4 regions of the Neptunomonas phycophila genome follow, and region 4 is predicted to be linked to each of the others. Evidence: predicted binding sites of a transcription regulator. Region 4 holds the regulator's gene; each other region holds the start of a gene.
What was found. The regulator sigma-54, encoded in region 4, starts transcription at its own class of promoters, with help from an activator protein. The targets are predictions, from matches to a motif close to TGGCACNNNNNTTGCTNT.

Region 1: flhA (flagellar biosynthesis protein FlhA) is a predicted target of sigma-54. The motif match lies at 1,613-1,630, and genes of this name have one in related genera.
Region 2: BS617_RS09265 (nitrate reductase) is a predicted target of sigma-54. The motif match lies at 1,953-1,970, and genes of this name have one in related genera.
Region 3: ureA (urease subunit gamma) is a predicted target of sigma-54. The motif match lies at 2,438-2,455, and genes of this name have one in related genera.

Annotation. Positions count from the first base shown of each region.
Region 1 covers NZ_MRCI01000001.1:481,457-485,283, forward strand. Annotated here, with positions in the region: gene fliR (flagellar biosynthetic protein FliR) at 1-384, shown strand, start outside; gene flhB (flagellar biosynthesis protein FlhB) at 386-1,534, shown strand; gene flhA (flagellar biosynthesis protein FlhA) at 1,759-3,827, shown strand, end outside.
Region 2 covers NZ_MRCI01000001.1:2,045,064-2,048,890, reverse strand. Annotated here, with positions in the region: gene BS617_RS09265 (nitrate reductase) at 1-1,848, opposite strand, end outside; gene BS617_RS09260 (response regulator) at 2,266-2,907, shown strand; gene BS617_RS09255 (TonB-dependent receptor plug domain-containing protein) at 2,956-3,827, shown strand, end outside.
Region 3 covers NZ_MRCI01000001.1:310,218-314,044, reverse strand. Annotated here, with positions in the region: gene ureC (urease subunit alpha) at 43-1,746, opposite strand; gene BS617_RS01410 (urease subunit beta) at 1,757-2,062, opposite strand; gene ureA (urease subunit gamma) at 2,072-2,374, opposite strand; gene BS617_RS01400 (Na+/H+ antiporter subunit G) at 2,648-3,010, opposite strand; gene BS617_RS01395 (K+/H+ antiporter subunit F) at 3,023-3,292, opposite strand; gene BS617_RS01390 (Na+/H+ antiporter subunit E) at 3,286-3,777, opposite strand; gene BS617_RS01385 (monovalent cation/H+ antiporter subunit D) at 3,778-3,827, opposite strand, start outside.
Region 4 covers NZ_MRCI01000001.1:2,397,193-2,401,019, forward strand. Annotated here, with positions in the region: gene BS617_RS10880 (KdsC family phosphatase) at 1-154, shown strand, start outside; gene lptC (LPS export ABC transporter periplasmic protein LptC) at 154-726, shown strand; gene lptA (lipopolysaccharide transport periplasmic protein LptA) at 713-1,216, shown strand; gene lptB (LPS export ABC transporter ATP-binding protein) at 1,218-1,955, shown strand; gene BS617_RS10900 (RNA polymerase factor sigma-54) at 1,993-3,528, shown strand; gene hpf (ribosome hibernation promoting factor) at 3,574-3,827, shown strand, end outside.

The sequences.
Region 1 (3,827 bases), 1.9 Mb from region 4:
ATGCTGGTAACGTTGCTTTTTTTGGCAATGGATGGGCATCTCATTATATTTAATGTGATCGCGACGAGCTTTGAAATACTGCCTGCGGCGGTGTTAAATTTTAGTTCTCTGCGCTTAATGGATATCGCCACCGCAGGCACTTGGCTATTCTCTGCTGCTTTGTTGATGTCTTTACCTGCGGTGACCTCGTTGCTGGTTATTAATTTAGCGTTTGGCATAATGACAAAAGCAGCACCGCAGCTAAATATTTTTGCAATTGGTTTTCCATTAACCATGACGCTTGGGCTGGTCATTACATGGATGAGCTTGTCAGGGTTTTTGGGGCAGTTTGAAGTGATTGCTGACCATGCGTTAGCGGTTATTCAGAGCCTCTTGGAGCAATAACGTGGCAGAAGAGACAGGTCAGGAAAAAACCGAAGAGCCCACCCCCAAGCGATTGCGGGATGCGCGCGAAAAAGGCGACATTCCGCGATCGCGGGAACTGAACTCTACCGCTTTGCTTATGGCAGCGGCGGCCGCTATGTTGATGTTTGGTAGCTACACCGCTAGTCACATTGCGGGCATGATGATGTCAGGCTTTGAGCTTAGCCGCGAGCAGGCTTTTGATCCCCAAATGATGATTATTCAACTGGCGGCCTCGGTTTATGAGGGTGCTATATCGGTTGCTGGGTTTATGGCCTTTGTGCTGGCCGCGGCATTGCTCGCTCCCATTGCATTGGGTGGTTGGAACTTTAGTGGGCAATCTATTCAGCCTAAGTTGAGTCGGCTTAATCCGGGCGCGGGGATTAAGCGGATGTTTTCAGTTAAAGCATTAGTTGAGCTGATTAAGGCGATTGGTAAGTTCTTGGTCGTCATGGCCTTTGCTGTATTTGTGCTAATGACGCTGCAACCGGAATTGTACGGCTTAGGTGCGCAAGATATACGAACCGCCATATTGCACGCGACTGATATGGTGGCTTGGGCTTTTTTAATTATGAGCGCTAGCCTGATTATTATCTCAGCTATTGATGTTCCTTTTCAGTTACATGATTACAGCAAAAAGCTAAAAATGACCTTACAAGAGGTCAAAGATGAAATGAAAAATACGGAAGGTAAGCCAGAGGTTAAGGGGCGGATTCGTCAGATGCAGCGAGAGATTGCTCAGCGTCAGATGATGAAGGAAGTTCCCGAAGCGGATGTGATTATTACCAACCCGACACATTTTTCTGTAGCGCTTAAATACATGGCGGATCATCGAAATGCTCCGGTTGTTGTTGCAAAAGGCGCTGATTTTGTCGCGTTAAAAATCCGAGAAATCGGTAATGAATATCAAGTACCTATTCTTGAGTCCCCAGCGTTGGCGCGAGCTATTTATTTCAATACAGAACTGGATCAGGAAATACCAGCTGGCTTGTATAAAGCTGTCGCGCAAGTATTGGCTTATGTCTTCCAGCTCAAGCGCTACCAGAAGCGTGAGGGAGAAAAACCTGTACGTCCCGCTGATCGTGAGCTCATTATCCCTCCTGAGTTGCGTACAGAAACTCCCTCTACGTAACGCCGACCTATCGCTATCTGTTTTACATTCGCGTAATCCGCAAACTGTTCTAATATTGACGCTATAGTGTTGTATTAACGGCACAAAAATTGCAATTATTCTGGGTTGATGTCAGCTATTTGTTGATAAGTAGCAAATCTTAGTATTTGTGATGTTTTTTTGACGTTATTGTGTTTGTTGTGTCATTTTTTTGACGAGAGGTTGGGTTGGATAGAACAGCAGTTATGCAAAATATGCGGGGGCTGAGCCAAGGAAACTTAGGCATACCGCTGTTTTTGTTGGTCATCTTGGCGATGGTCATGCTGCCTATGCCTGCCTTTTTATTGGATGTTTTGTTCACATTCAATATTGCATTATCCATCGTTGTGCTTTTAGTCAGTGTCTACTCACTTAGACCGCTCGATTTTGCAGTTTTTCCGACGATCTTGCTTTTATCTACTTTAATGCGACTAGCCCTGAACGTGGCATCGACACGTGTAGTACTCATGTACGGCCATGAAGGGGGCGACGCTGCCGGTAAAGTAATCGAAGCCTTTGGCTCTGTGGTTATCGGTGGTAACTATGTCGTAGGTATTGTTGTCTTTCTTATCCTGGTCATTATTAACTTTGTCGTTGTTACCAAAGGTGCAGGGCGTATCTCAGAGGTGAGTGCGCGTTTTACGTTGGATGCTATGCCGGGTAAACAGATGGCGATTGATGCTGATTTGAATGCTGGGCTCATTAATCAAGAAGATGCCAAACAGCGGCGTCAGGATGTAACGCAAGAGGCCGACTTTTATGGGGCTATGGATGGTGCTTCTAAGTTTGTGCGGGGCGATGCTGTCGCAGGTATTTTAATTCTGGTTATTAACATTTTAGGCGGCTTGCTAATAGGCTTAATCCAGCATGACTTAAGTTTTGATGTCGCTGTTGAATATTACTCGCTGTTGACGATTGGTGATGGCTTGGTCGCTCAAATTCCTTCGCTTTTACTCTCCACGGCTGCCGCCATCATGGTGACGCGTCAAAACTCGTCTAATGATATGGGTACGCAAATCATTAGTCAGATGTTTGGTTCACCTCGTGCTTTGATAGTAACGGCCGCTATTATGATGATTATGGGTTTGGTTCCGGGTATGCCGCATGTCGCTTTTCTATCATTAGCGGCGGCTTGTGGCGGAGCTGCTTGGTTCCTGATTCGCCAAAAAGAGCGGGCGCGCGTAAAAGCCGAAGTCGAACAGCAGATGAAATCAGAACCGAAAGCCTCCGAATCGCCTGATGATGCCAAGGATCTGGACTGGTCAGATGTAATGCCCGTGGATATGGTGGGGCTTGAAGTAGGTTATCGCTTGATCCCAATGGTGGATAAGCTACAGGGTGGACAACTACTTAATCGCATAAAAGGCGTGCGCAAAAAGCTGTCGCAAGATTTAGGTTTTTTAGTACCTTCTGTTCACATTCGCGATAACTTGGATCTGATGCCTGGAGCTTATCGCATCACTTTGATGGGCGTTGTGGCAGGCGAAGCTGATATTTTTCCAGACCGTGATTTAGCGATTAATCCGGGACAAGTGTTTGGTTCGTTGAAAGGTGTTGAAGTAAAGGATCCCGCATTTGGTTTAGCAGCAACGTGGATTGAGCCTGGGCAGCGGGAGCATGCTCAAACATTAGGTTATACCGTTGTCGATGCCAGTACGGTGGTAGCAACACACTTAAACCAAATTTTACAGAATCACGCTCATGAGCTGCTAGGGCATGAAGAAGTACAGCAATTGTTGGATATGCTGGCAAAAACGTCTCCCAAGTTGGTTGAAGACCTTGTGCCTACCAAACTGTCTATTAGTGTGCTGTTGAAAGTGTTGCAAAACTTGCTCATGGAGCATGTACCGTTGAAAGACTTTCGCAGTGTGGCGGAGGCCTTATCTGATGCGGCCACTCGCACTCAAGACCCCGTTGCGTTGACGGCATCAGTTCGTGTGGCTGTCTCGCGCTTGATTATTCAAACGATTAACGGTCCAGAACCAGAAATACCTGTTGTAACGTTAGATCCTAAATTAGAACAGCTGTTATTAGGATCGGTACAGCAAAGCCAAGGCAGTGACCAAGGGCTAGCGTTGGAGCCGGGTATGGCCGAGCGTTTACAAAACTCTTTGGTTGAAGCCGCACAAAAACAAGAAATGATGGGGCAGCCTTCGATTTTATTAGTTGCTGCACCGGTGAGGCCGCTCATGGCTAAATTTGTCAGGTATAGTGAACAGACAATACATGTGCTTTCTTATCAAGAAATACCAGAGAATAAAAAGATTACTATTGT
Region 2 (3,827 bases), 350 kb from region 4:
AATTTGTACAGTGGGGGAGGCGATGTGCTCCAGAAGGCGTGCTGATTTTCCGGTGCGTGTCATGGTGTGCCATTGATCGCGTATGCGCCCCGTATTTAATGTGACTTGCCCACTGTTGGGGGTATAGGTCGGTAGGCGAGGCTGAACGGCTATTAAGTTGGCTTTTTTATCGGCCGTATAAAAGCGTCCGTCATCAAAGAAACGTGAACGCCCATTAGGGTGACGTGTGTTAACCGGCCACTGTATGGGAGTTAAATTGTGGTATTCGGCATTACTGATTTGGCTGAGTAAAGAGATATCAAAATCGCGTTCATCATCATTTTCAAACCCAGAAAGGGCGGCATGCTCGCGAAAAATATCAGCGCTGTTCTCATAGTTAAAGGCTTCTTCAAAGCCCAATCTTTTGGCTACTTCGCAGATCGCTTGCCAGTCGTGCTTTGCATCGCCAGGGGGAAGTAAATAACCCCGTTGCCGGGAAATAAAGCGTTCGGAGTTGGTTACCGTTCCGTCTTTTTCGGCCCATGTAGTAGCAGGGAAGCATGCATCGGCATATTGAGAGGTGTCTGTCATAGCTTGCGAGTCAGACACGATAACAAGATCACATGATTGTAATGCCGCTTTAATTCGGTCGGCATCTGGCATAGATACCACCGGATTAGTAGCCATAATCCAAATGGCTTTGATACGACCATCGGCAACGGCATCGAACATGTCTACGGCTTTTAAACCCTCATTTTTGGCCATGTTAGTGGCATTCCAAAATCGAGCCACACGGTCAATGTGCTCGGGTTTTTTGAAATCCATATGCGCCGCTAACTGGTTAGCTAACCCTCCGACTTCACGCCCGCCCATCGCATTGGGTTGGCCGGTAATAGAAAAGGGAGCCGCTCCAGGTTTACCTATTTTTCCGGTCAATAAATGACAGTTGATAATTGCGTTGCCTTTATCAACCCCACTGGACGATTGGTTAATGCCTTGAGAAAACAAGGTAACAACCCGTTCATTGTTCGCAAATAGTGAATAAAAGTGATTAATTTGATCTTCAGTTAAATCACAATCTTGAGCCGTCTGCTGCGAGGTTTGGTCTATGACGGCCTGTTGAATCGCCTCCAGTCCATTGCAGTGGTTGGCTAAAAAACTATCATCTAATTTGTTGTGCGCTATTAGGTGGTGCGCTAGGCCGTTGAATAAAAAAGCATCACTACCGGGCTTTAGCGGTAAGTGTAAATCGGCAATATCACAACTGGCTGTTTTACGTGGGTCAATAACGACCACTTGTAAAGACGGGTTTTGCTTTTTGGCGTTGGCCAAACGCTGATAAACAATGGGGTGTGCCCACGCTAAATTGGAGCCTGTTAGGATGACAACGTCAGCATGGTTAAGGTCATCATAATTACCAGGTACGGTATCTGTTCCAAAAGCGCGCTTGTGAGCAACAACAGCTGACGCCATGCACAGGCGAGAGTTCGTGTCGATATTAGCCGTGCCAATAAAGCCTTTAATGAGCTTATTAGCGACGTAATAATCCTCTGTCAGGATTTGTCCTGACACATAAAATGCGAACGCATCTGGGCCGTGCTCCGCAACAATGGCTTTTATTTTGTCACTGACATAGGCCAGTGAGGTATCCCAATCGGTAGGTTGCCCGTGTAGCATGGGCGTTAGCATACGACCTTCGTGATCCACTGTTTCATGCAGTGACGAGCCCTTCACACATAACTTACCGTGATTAGCAGGGTGATCTGTTGTGCCGCTAACGGCTATTAAGTTGCCGTTTTCTAGCTTGGCATCTACACCGCAGCCAACACCGCAATAAGGACACGTAGTTTTTACGATCGACGAAGTCATATAATTTACCCAAAAAAAAAGGCGCCTACAGATACGAATATCTGAAAGGGCGCCATTGCCATTGCTCCTAAAACCGATAATGTAGACTCGGTATTATTTTGTTAAAAGCATAATTTATGCCATCTACGGTTTTTTTATTAAGTTGCTGATTTTTATTGATTTTGTTTTTTATTAGTTAGTTGGATCGAAAGGGATTGCTGTGATTTTATAAAAAGTTGATGCGCTAAATGTGTGCGCGCACCAAATTAGTACGCTTTTGGCGTCCGTATTGAGGGGGGCTTAGCCCTATTTTTTGTACCGTTCTAGACCTTGGGTTAGTCCAACCATACAGTTTGAAAACCTCAATGCCTATTATTAGTCATTGTCACCTTTGTCAATCACTTGTTATAAGTAGACTAGTGACAAGGATGAAATCACATGAAATTGAGTGTTTTAATTGTTGAAGACGATGACGCGACTCGTGAGCGGCTAGAAAAAGCGATTAACGAAGGCGGCCAATTCCGTCTGGTAGGATCGGTTGGCTTTTTTAAAGCGGCTGCGTTCTTTTTGCAACACACCTCTCCCGATATTCTCTTAACCGACTTAGATCTCCCTGATGGTAACGGTCTTGATTTAATACGTATGCTACGAGAGCCAGAGGTAAAAACCGAACTGGCCGTCGTCATCACTATTTTTGGTGATGAAGAGCACGTGATCAATGCCCTCAAAGCGGGTGCCTCTGGCTACCTGTTAAAAGACGACGACTTTATAGAAATCAATAACGCTATTCAGCAAATGGTGGAAGGCGGAGCGCCAATAAGCCCGAGTATTGCTCGTTACTTATTGTCTGAGTTGAGCTTGCCTGAGCCGCAAAGCTTGATCAATTGCTCACACCTGAGTGTTCGTGAGCAGGAAATTTTAGTGCTAGTAAGCAAGGGCTATACCGCAAAAGAGATTGGAGGGATGTTGGACGTATCCTTCCATACGGTTAACGCCCACGTGAAAAACATTTATAAAAAGTTATCCGTTAGCAACAAGGCAGAGGCAATCTACGAAGCCACCCGACAAGGGCTTATTTAACGTATTTGCAGTGCAGCCTCTCTGTAAGCCGGTTGACAAAGGAGAGTCATGATAACGAAACCCCCAACGCTTTTGTGCTGGTTGTACCTGCTGATGTTCAGCCCTGTTGTCGTATTGGCAAAGCCTTTAGTCGCCTTAACGAATGACACACCGTTATTAAACGATAGTTTTGATGCCGACTTACCTGTCGTTATTAGTGCCAGCCGCTTAAATCAATCGATTCTTAAAGCACCTTCGGCTGTAACTGTATTAGACCGCGAGATTATTGAGGCGTCTGGTTTTACCGATATCGCTGATCTTTTTAGGTTAGTACCGGGCTTTCAGTCTGTTCGTGCTGACGGTCGTACGTTTGCATCGACTTATCATGGCGGTGGTTGGGAGATGACCAGCCGCTTACAAGTGCTGGTAAATGGGCGTTCAACGTACATGCCGACGTTATCTACCGTTGATTGGGATATTTTAGGCGTTCATATTAATGATATTGATCGCATAGAGGTTGTACGCGGGCCTTCCTCATCGGCTTATGGCAGTAACTCTTTTTCAGCGGCTATCAATATTATTACCCGTCCAATAGCACTCGATAGTCGCTTCGAAACGCAAGTGCGTGTGGGGGATCGTGGTGAGCGGGAAGTTTTCATTAAAACGAATCAACTGGGTGATTTGTTAAACTATCGCTTAAGTGCTTGGCATCATCAAGATAATGGCTTTGATCATTACCCTGATGATCGACGTTTTAATAACCTCAGCATCCAATTAGACCCTATGTTAAGTCCCGATCAAGATTTATCACTGTATCTTGCACTGGCTGAAGGTGATACGGGCATTGAGCATAACCAGTTCTATCCAAAGCGTGATCGTGATGTTAATGCAGCAAGTGCGCATATTTCATGGGCGAACAAGCTCAATAGCCGGTATGAAAC
Region 3 (3,827 bases), 2.1 Mb from region 4:
CTTACTCACTTATTCAACACCGTCTTTTTAAACGTGAACGGTCTAAAACAAGAAGTACCTTTGTGCCATTGGCAACGCGTCAGCAGGTTCGCATGTTAGCAATACCCCGTCCGCTTTTACTTCATAGGTTTGCGGATCGACTGAAATATCAGGCTGATAGTTATTGTGAATCATGTCGGCTTTACGTACCGTACGGCAGCCTTTTACCTCACCAATCAAACTCTTTAAGCCTAGCTGTTCGGCCAAGTCCGTTTTAGCGGCGGCCTGCGATAAGAACAACATTGACGTAGCATGACAGGCACCTCCCATCGCACCAAACATAGGGCGGTAATGCACCGGCTGCGGAGTAGGAATTGAGGCATTAGGATCGCCCATCGGGGCGGCTGCAATCATGCCGCCTTTCAAAATAGTGCTGGGCTTAATCCCAAAGAACGCGGGCTTCCAAAGCACAATATCAGCAAGCTTACCTACTTCAATTGAACCGACCTCATGAGAAATACCATGGGCTAACGCGGGGTTAATCGTATATTTTGCGATGTAACGTTTCAGGCGATTGTTATCATTATCAGCTGAATCACCCTCTAACGGCCCTCGTTGCACTTTCATTTTGTGTGCTGTTTGCCATGTACGAGTAATGACCTCCCCCACCCGTCCCATCGCTTGGGAGTCTGAAGAAATCATCGAAAAAGCGCCTAAATCATGCAAGATATCCTCGGCGGCAATGGTCTCACGACGAATCCGCGACTCAGCAAAAGCTACGTCTTCAGCAATACTAGGATCGAGGTGATGGCATACCATCAACATATCCAAATGTTCATCAACGGTGTTGATCGTATAAGGACGTGTTGGGTTGGTCGATGAAGGCAATACATTAGAAAGGCCTGCCGCCTTAATAATATCAGGCGCATGCCCGCCTCCGGCCCCTTCTGTATGGTACGTATGAATAACCCTATCACCTATCGCTGCTAGCGTGTCTTCTACAAAACCGGACTCATTTAGAGTGTCAGTGTGGATGGCGACCTGAATATCCATCTCTTCAGCAACGGACAAGCAGCAATCAATGGACGCCGGAGTCGTTCCCCAGTCCTCATGCAGTTTTAAGCCCATTACACCCGCTTCTACCTGCTCACGCAGAGCTTCAGGCTGGCTCGCATTACCTTTACCTAAGAAACCTATATTCATCGGCAAGTTATCCACCGCTTGCAGCATACGATGAATATTCCAAGGCCCTGGTGTACAGGTTGTCGCATTTGTACCTGTTGCTGGGCCAGTACCCCCGCCAATCATGGTGGTTACGCCCGACATGAGTGCATCATCTATTTGTTGCGGGCAGATAAAATGAATATGCGCATCAATACCACCGGCTGTAACAATGGAGCCTTCCCCAGCCAACACTTCGGTGCCAGGGCCAATAATAATATTTACATTAGGCTGCACATCAGGGTTACCGGCTTTACCTATGGCCGCAATACGACCGGCTTTAATGCCGATGTCTGCTTTTACAATACCCCAGTGATCTAAAATCAGGGCATTAGTGATGACGAGATCAACCGTCTCTGCACTCAGTGCTTGGCCTTGACCTTGGCCATCACGGATAACTTTGCCACCGCCAAATTTAACTTCATCGCCGTAGGTGGTGTAATCCCGCTCTACTTCTAAAAATAGCTCGGTGTCCGCTAGTCGAACGCGGTCACCCGTGGTTGGGCCAAACATCTCTGCATAGGCGCGTCGTGAAATAGTTGCCATCCGAATCTCCTTACAGGGTGCCCATTATTTTGCCTTGGAAGCCAAACACTTTGCGGTCACCCGCATACGCGACCAGCTCAACGGTTCGACTTTGCCCTGGTTCAAACCGCACCGCGGTGCCAGCGGCTATATTTAAACGAAAACCACGCGTTTTATCGCGCTCAAATCGCAAAGCGTTATTGGCTTCATAAAAGTGGTAGTGTGAGCCAATCTGAATAGGTCGATCACCCGTGTTTGCGACGCTAATCGTTACCGTGTCACGTCCTGCATTTAAGGTTATATCGCCCGCTTGTGTAATCATTTCGCCCGGAATCATAATGGTCTCCTACACAATGGGATCATGAACAGTGACTAGCTTAGTACCGTCTGGAAAAGTGGCCTCAACTTGCACTTCATGGATCATCTCGGCTATACCATCCATGACATCATCAACCGTTAATAAAGTACGGCCATAATCCATCAGCTCGGCAACGGTTTTTCCATCACGTGCACCTTCAAGAATAGCGGCACTAATATAAGCAATCGACTCAGGGTAATTGAGCTTTAAGCCTCGATCTTTGCGGCGCTCTGCCAACAAGGCTGCGGTAAATAACAAGAGTTTATCTTTCTCGCGCGGGGTAAGTTCCATCGCTTTCGGTACCTCCTCTAATCCTGATCGACTCGTCAACTATCTATCGTTAACTAGACCAGAAAAGCAAAGAATATACCAGTTAGCGCTTTATAACTTTTCTCTTTATCAAGAAGGGATGAGGCACACGATAAGCGCCTTATTTCGGAGGAGAAGCGACTTAGATGAAAGCTGGGCCGATATTTATTGAGCAGTCACCTGAACGCAGAGCACTGTTATTGAACAGAAAGCGCACCAATACTGACCCTCAAGTCCACATTGGTGCGCAATTAATCAGTGATTGGGCGGCTGGCGCTGCTTAGCGATGTCCGCCAGATCGCGGTTAAGCGTACCCTTGTGGATTTTAAGGTGGTAATGCAAACCCGTTTTGGCCATCATCATGGCTGTAACCGGTGCGGTAATGAACAAGAAAATGCTAATAAGCAATTCATGCGCACTTAACCCATTTTGATTGACGCTCACCAATATCATAGAGGCTATCAATATAGCCCCCATCCCTAACGTGGTCGCTTTAGTCGGTGTATGCAATCGCATATAGAAATCTGGCATTTTCACCAAACCTATAGAGCCCATTAGCACAAAGAAACCACCTAACAGTATTAAAATTGAGCCTATCAACTCTACCCAAAATGGCATAACACACTACCCTTATTCAATTATGTCGCCGCGCAATAAGTACTTGCACAAAGCCGCTGTGCTTACAAAGCCCAGCATTGCAATCATCAGCGCCGCTTCAAAATAAATGGCGGTACCCATAAACAAACCAAACAATAAAATCAGCGCAATACTGTTGATATACATAGTATCCAGCGCCAATATTCGATCAGGCTTATCTGGCCCACGAAACAGCCGCCATACATTAAGCACTAAGGACACCATGACCATTGCAGTGGCGATCATCAAGCTAATTTCTAGCATCCGAATATCTCCAAAAGCGGCGCTTCATAACGTTTCTTAATTTCACGCACCAGGGTGGTTTCATCTTTCATATGCAACGCATGCACATATAACCACTGCTTATCTTCTGAAACCTCAGCTGACAAGGTACCCGGCGTTAACGAAATGGTGCTTGCCAAAACAGTAATAGGAAAATCTCCTGTTAGCTCCAGCGGAATCGCGACAAATGCCGGCTGTAAATACTTAACCGGACGCATGAGCTGCACCGTTACCTCGATGTTCGCAACGATGATATCAACCAAAACTCGCAGAAAATATATAACGGCTTTAATAGGACGCCTAATGTGCGGCTGCTCAGCTTGCATACCTCCCACTAGAATCGGAATCAGGAGCGCAAAAATTAACGCCAACAGTAGATGTCCCGGCGCTATCGATTGGTTAAGCAACAGCCATACAATAAACAGCACTAAGCTGTGAGTCGGCATAGGGAATATACGTCGTAGCATTTACTCAGGACTCCCTAATGATGGTGTAGTGGGTAACAATAACTCAGGCT
Region 4 (3,827 bases):
TGGTGCAACAGTTCCCAATGGGCACCCTCTTGTAAAAGAAGAGGCCAGTTGGGTAACTGAACGAACAGGGGGTTATGGAGCCGCTCGTGAGTTTTGCGAGACTATCCTACAAGCCAAAGGCTTGTTAGAACAGGCGTACCAGAGGTTCCGTTAATGCTACTGAACCAAAGCAAAGCGCGAGTAGCCGTTGCAAGTATTCTCTTGTTACCGCTTCTCGCTTACTGGATTATTAACCCTGATGACGTGCAAGAGACACCGACACAAAGCGCATTATCACAGGGTGCGGATTACTACCTAAAAGGCAGCAAAGTAAAAGAGTTCGATGAACAAGGGAAGCTTAAAGCGACACTGTCAGCCGCTGAGTTAACTCACTTTCCCGATCAAGCATTATCCAGACTACTTTCTCCATCCGTCGAAATGCAGGATGAAAAAGGAACACCTGTCACGCTCACCAGCAAAACTGGCACGTTATTTGATAATGAAGACCGCATGACGCTTGATGAAGACGTACGCGTCACGCATAATCCCAACATGCCCGATGCCAGTTTACTAACCACGTCGTCGTTAAATTTTGACCGCCGCAGTGGTATCGCGAGCACAGACCTACCCGTCAAAATAACAAACCAACAGTTTGAAACGACAGCAACTGGCATGACGATCAACATTAATTCGCGGACCTCCGATTTACTATCGGACGTAAAAGGCACTTTTTATGTCGAACCTTAAACAACTATCCCTGTTGGCTTGCACATGCCTATTCGCTACCCAGCTTGCCTTTGCGTTACCTGACGACCGCAAGAAGCCTATCCATATCGCCGCTAATAGCGCTCAGATTGATGAAAATAGCGGAATTACTACCTATACGGGCAACGTGCTTATTACCCAGGGTACTATGAAAATAAAAGCCGCTAAGGTTAACCTTTATCAGAAAAATAATGACGTAAACCGCATTGTCGCCACGGGTAGCCCAGCAAGCTTTAGCCAACAAGCATCAGCAAACCAAGCTATTACCGACGCGTTTGGTCAACGTTTAGAGTATCAAGTTGATAAACAAACCATCACGATCACCGGCAACGCTCGCGTAGAACAAGACAAGAACCAATTCAGCGGCGAACGCATTGTTTATCAGATGGAAAAGTCTCTCGTTAATGCCTATAGCGGTGAAGGCAACTCAGGACAGCGCGTACAAATGATTATCCAACCAAAAGCGAAATAATATGATGACGCCGGATAGCACTTTACACGCTCGCAACTTAGCAAAATCATACAAAAAACGTAATGTCGTTCGCGATGTATCCCTCTCGGTCAATAGCGGTGAAATCGTAGGACTTCTGGGTCCCAATGGTGCCGGTAAAACTACCTGCTTTTACATGATTGTGGGCTTGGTCAAAGCTGATAACGGCTCAATAGCTATCAACGAAGAAACGATTACCCCTTTGGCTATGCACCAACGCGCACGCAAAGGAATTGGTTACTTACCTCAAGAAGCATCTATTTTTCGAAAGCTCAGTGTTGAAGATAACTTACTTGGCATTTTAGAAATGCGAAAAGAGCTATCAGTTGATCAACAAAAAGCCAAAATGGAAGAGTTGTTAGAAGAGTTTCACATTACGCACATACGAAATAGTCTAGGTATGAGCTTGTCTGGTGGAGAACGACGCCGAGTCGAAATAGCGCGTGCCCTAGCCTCCGAGCCCGCTTTTATTTTGTTAGACGAACCCTTTGCAGGGGTTGACCCAATCTCTGTAAATGATATTAAAAAGACGATAAAACACCTACAATCAAAAGGTATTGGAGTCTTAATAACGGACCACAATGTCAGAGAAACACTAGACATTTGTGAGAAAGCCTACATAGTCAGTGAAGGTGTTATCCTAGCTGAAGGCGAGCCAAGCGATATACTGGCAAATGAAAAAGTTCGTGCTGCTTACCTCGGCGAATCGTTTCGACTATAAGCAACACCTCGTGTTTTCTGGAGTCTACTTGTAATTTATGAAGCAGTCATTACAGTTAAAAATGGGGCAACATCTCACGATGACCCCACAATTACAGCAAGCAATTCGCTTACTGCAATTATCGACACTTGATCTACAGCAGGAGATTCAATCTGCATTAGACAGCAATCCCATGCTGGAAACTAATGAAGACAGTGAAGACAATGCGGCTCCGCAGGACAACTCTACACAGAGCGAGCAGCCTAGCAATTCAGATCAAACCCCATCGGAATACACGGCGCAAACAACACAAGAATCGACACAATCTGACGACCAAGAACCCGACTCTTTTGACGACAAGTGGAACGATGACATCCCCAGTGAGTTATCAACCGATTCATCTTGGGACGACACTTACCAAACTAGCAGCAACACATCGAGCACAAGTAATCGTGACGATGACAGCTTTTTTGAATCGAATGATAGTGCCGAGGAGAGTCTCCAAGACCATTTGCTATGGCAACTTAACCTAACAAGGATGTCCGCAGACGACCGTTTAGTTGCTGAAGCCATTATCGATGCGATCGACAACGAAGGCTATTTACGCCTTAACATTGAAGAGCTGCTTGAAGACTTTAAACGCCAAGAACCAGAACGCTTCCAAGAAGCAGAACTGGAAGAGTTCGAAGCCGTATTGCATCGCGTACAGCAGTTTGATCCGCCCGGTGTAGCGGCCCGCGACTTAGGTGAATGCCTGTGCATACAATTAAAACAATTACCTGAGCCGCCTCCTTTGTTAGCGCAAACATTGAACTTGTGCCAACATTATATCCACTTACTGGGTAACCATGATTACAAACAATTGATGCGCAAGCTACGCATCAAAGAACCACAATTACAGGCTATTATTGAACTCATTCAAACGCTAAACCCGCAGCCGGGAGCAATGATTTCACCTTCAAAAGCTGAATATGTGATTCCAGATGTTTTTGTGGAAAAGCTCAAAGGTGTTTGGACCGTGCGCTTGAATTCTGAAGCTTCACCTAATTTACGGATCAACACTCAGTATGCTGATTTGATTCGCCGAGCGGACTCCAGCGCGGATAACACCTATTTAAAAAACCATTTACAGGAAGCACGCTGGTTTATTAAGAGTCTACTCAGCCGAAATGAAACTCTGCTAAAAGTTTCAAGTCAAATTATCGAAAGGCAAGTAGATTTTCTTGAGCATGGTGAAGAAGCTATGAAGCCCATGGTGTTACATGACATTGCCGAAGCAGTTGAGATGCACGAATCCACTATCTCACGTGTGACGACACAAAAATTCATGCACACACCTCGCGGAATATTTGAGCTAAAGTACTTCTTTTCAAGCCATGTCAACACCAGCGATGGTGGCGCAGCCTCATCAACAGCCATACGAGCGGTCATAAAAAAACTGATAGCTGCCGAAAACCCTGCTAAACCTTTAAGTGATAGTAAAATTGCTCAACTTCTCGATGAAGAAGGAATCCAGGTCGCTCGAAGGACGATCGCCAAATATCGCGAAGCGATGGGAATCGCTCCTTCTAATGAACGCAAGCGTCTGGTTTAATAACGATACGCATACGACTGAAGAGTCGTGCTAAGGAGACAATCTATGCAGATCAATATCACAGGTCACCATGTAGAACTGACTGAAGCACTGTCCGAGTATGTACACACTAAGTTTGACAAGCTAGAACGCCATTTCGATAACATCACTAACGTACAAGTGACCTTGAGTGTTGATAAACAGCGGCAAATTGCCGAAGCTGACATGCATATTGCTGGAGGCGAAATATTTGCAACCAGTGAGCAGCCGGATATGTATGCGGCCATTGATGCCCTGACGGATAAGCTAGACCGTCAAAT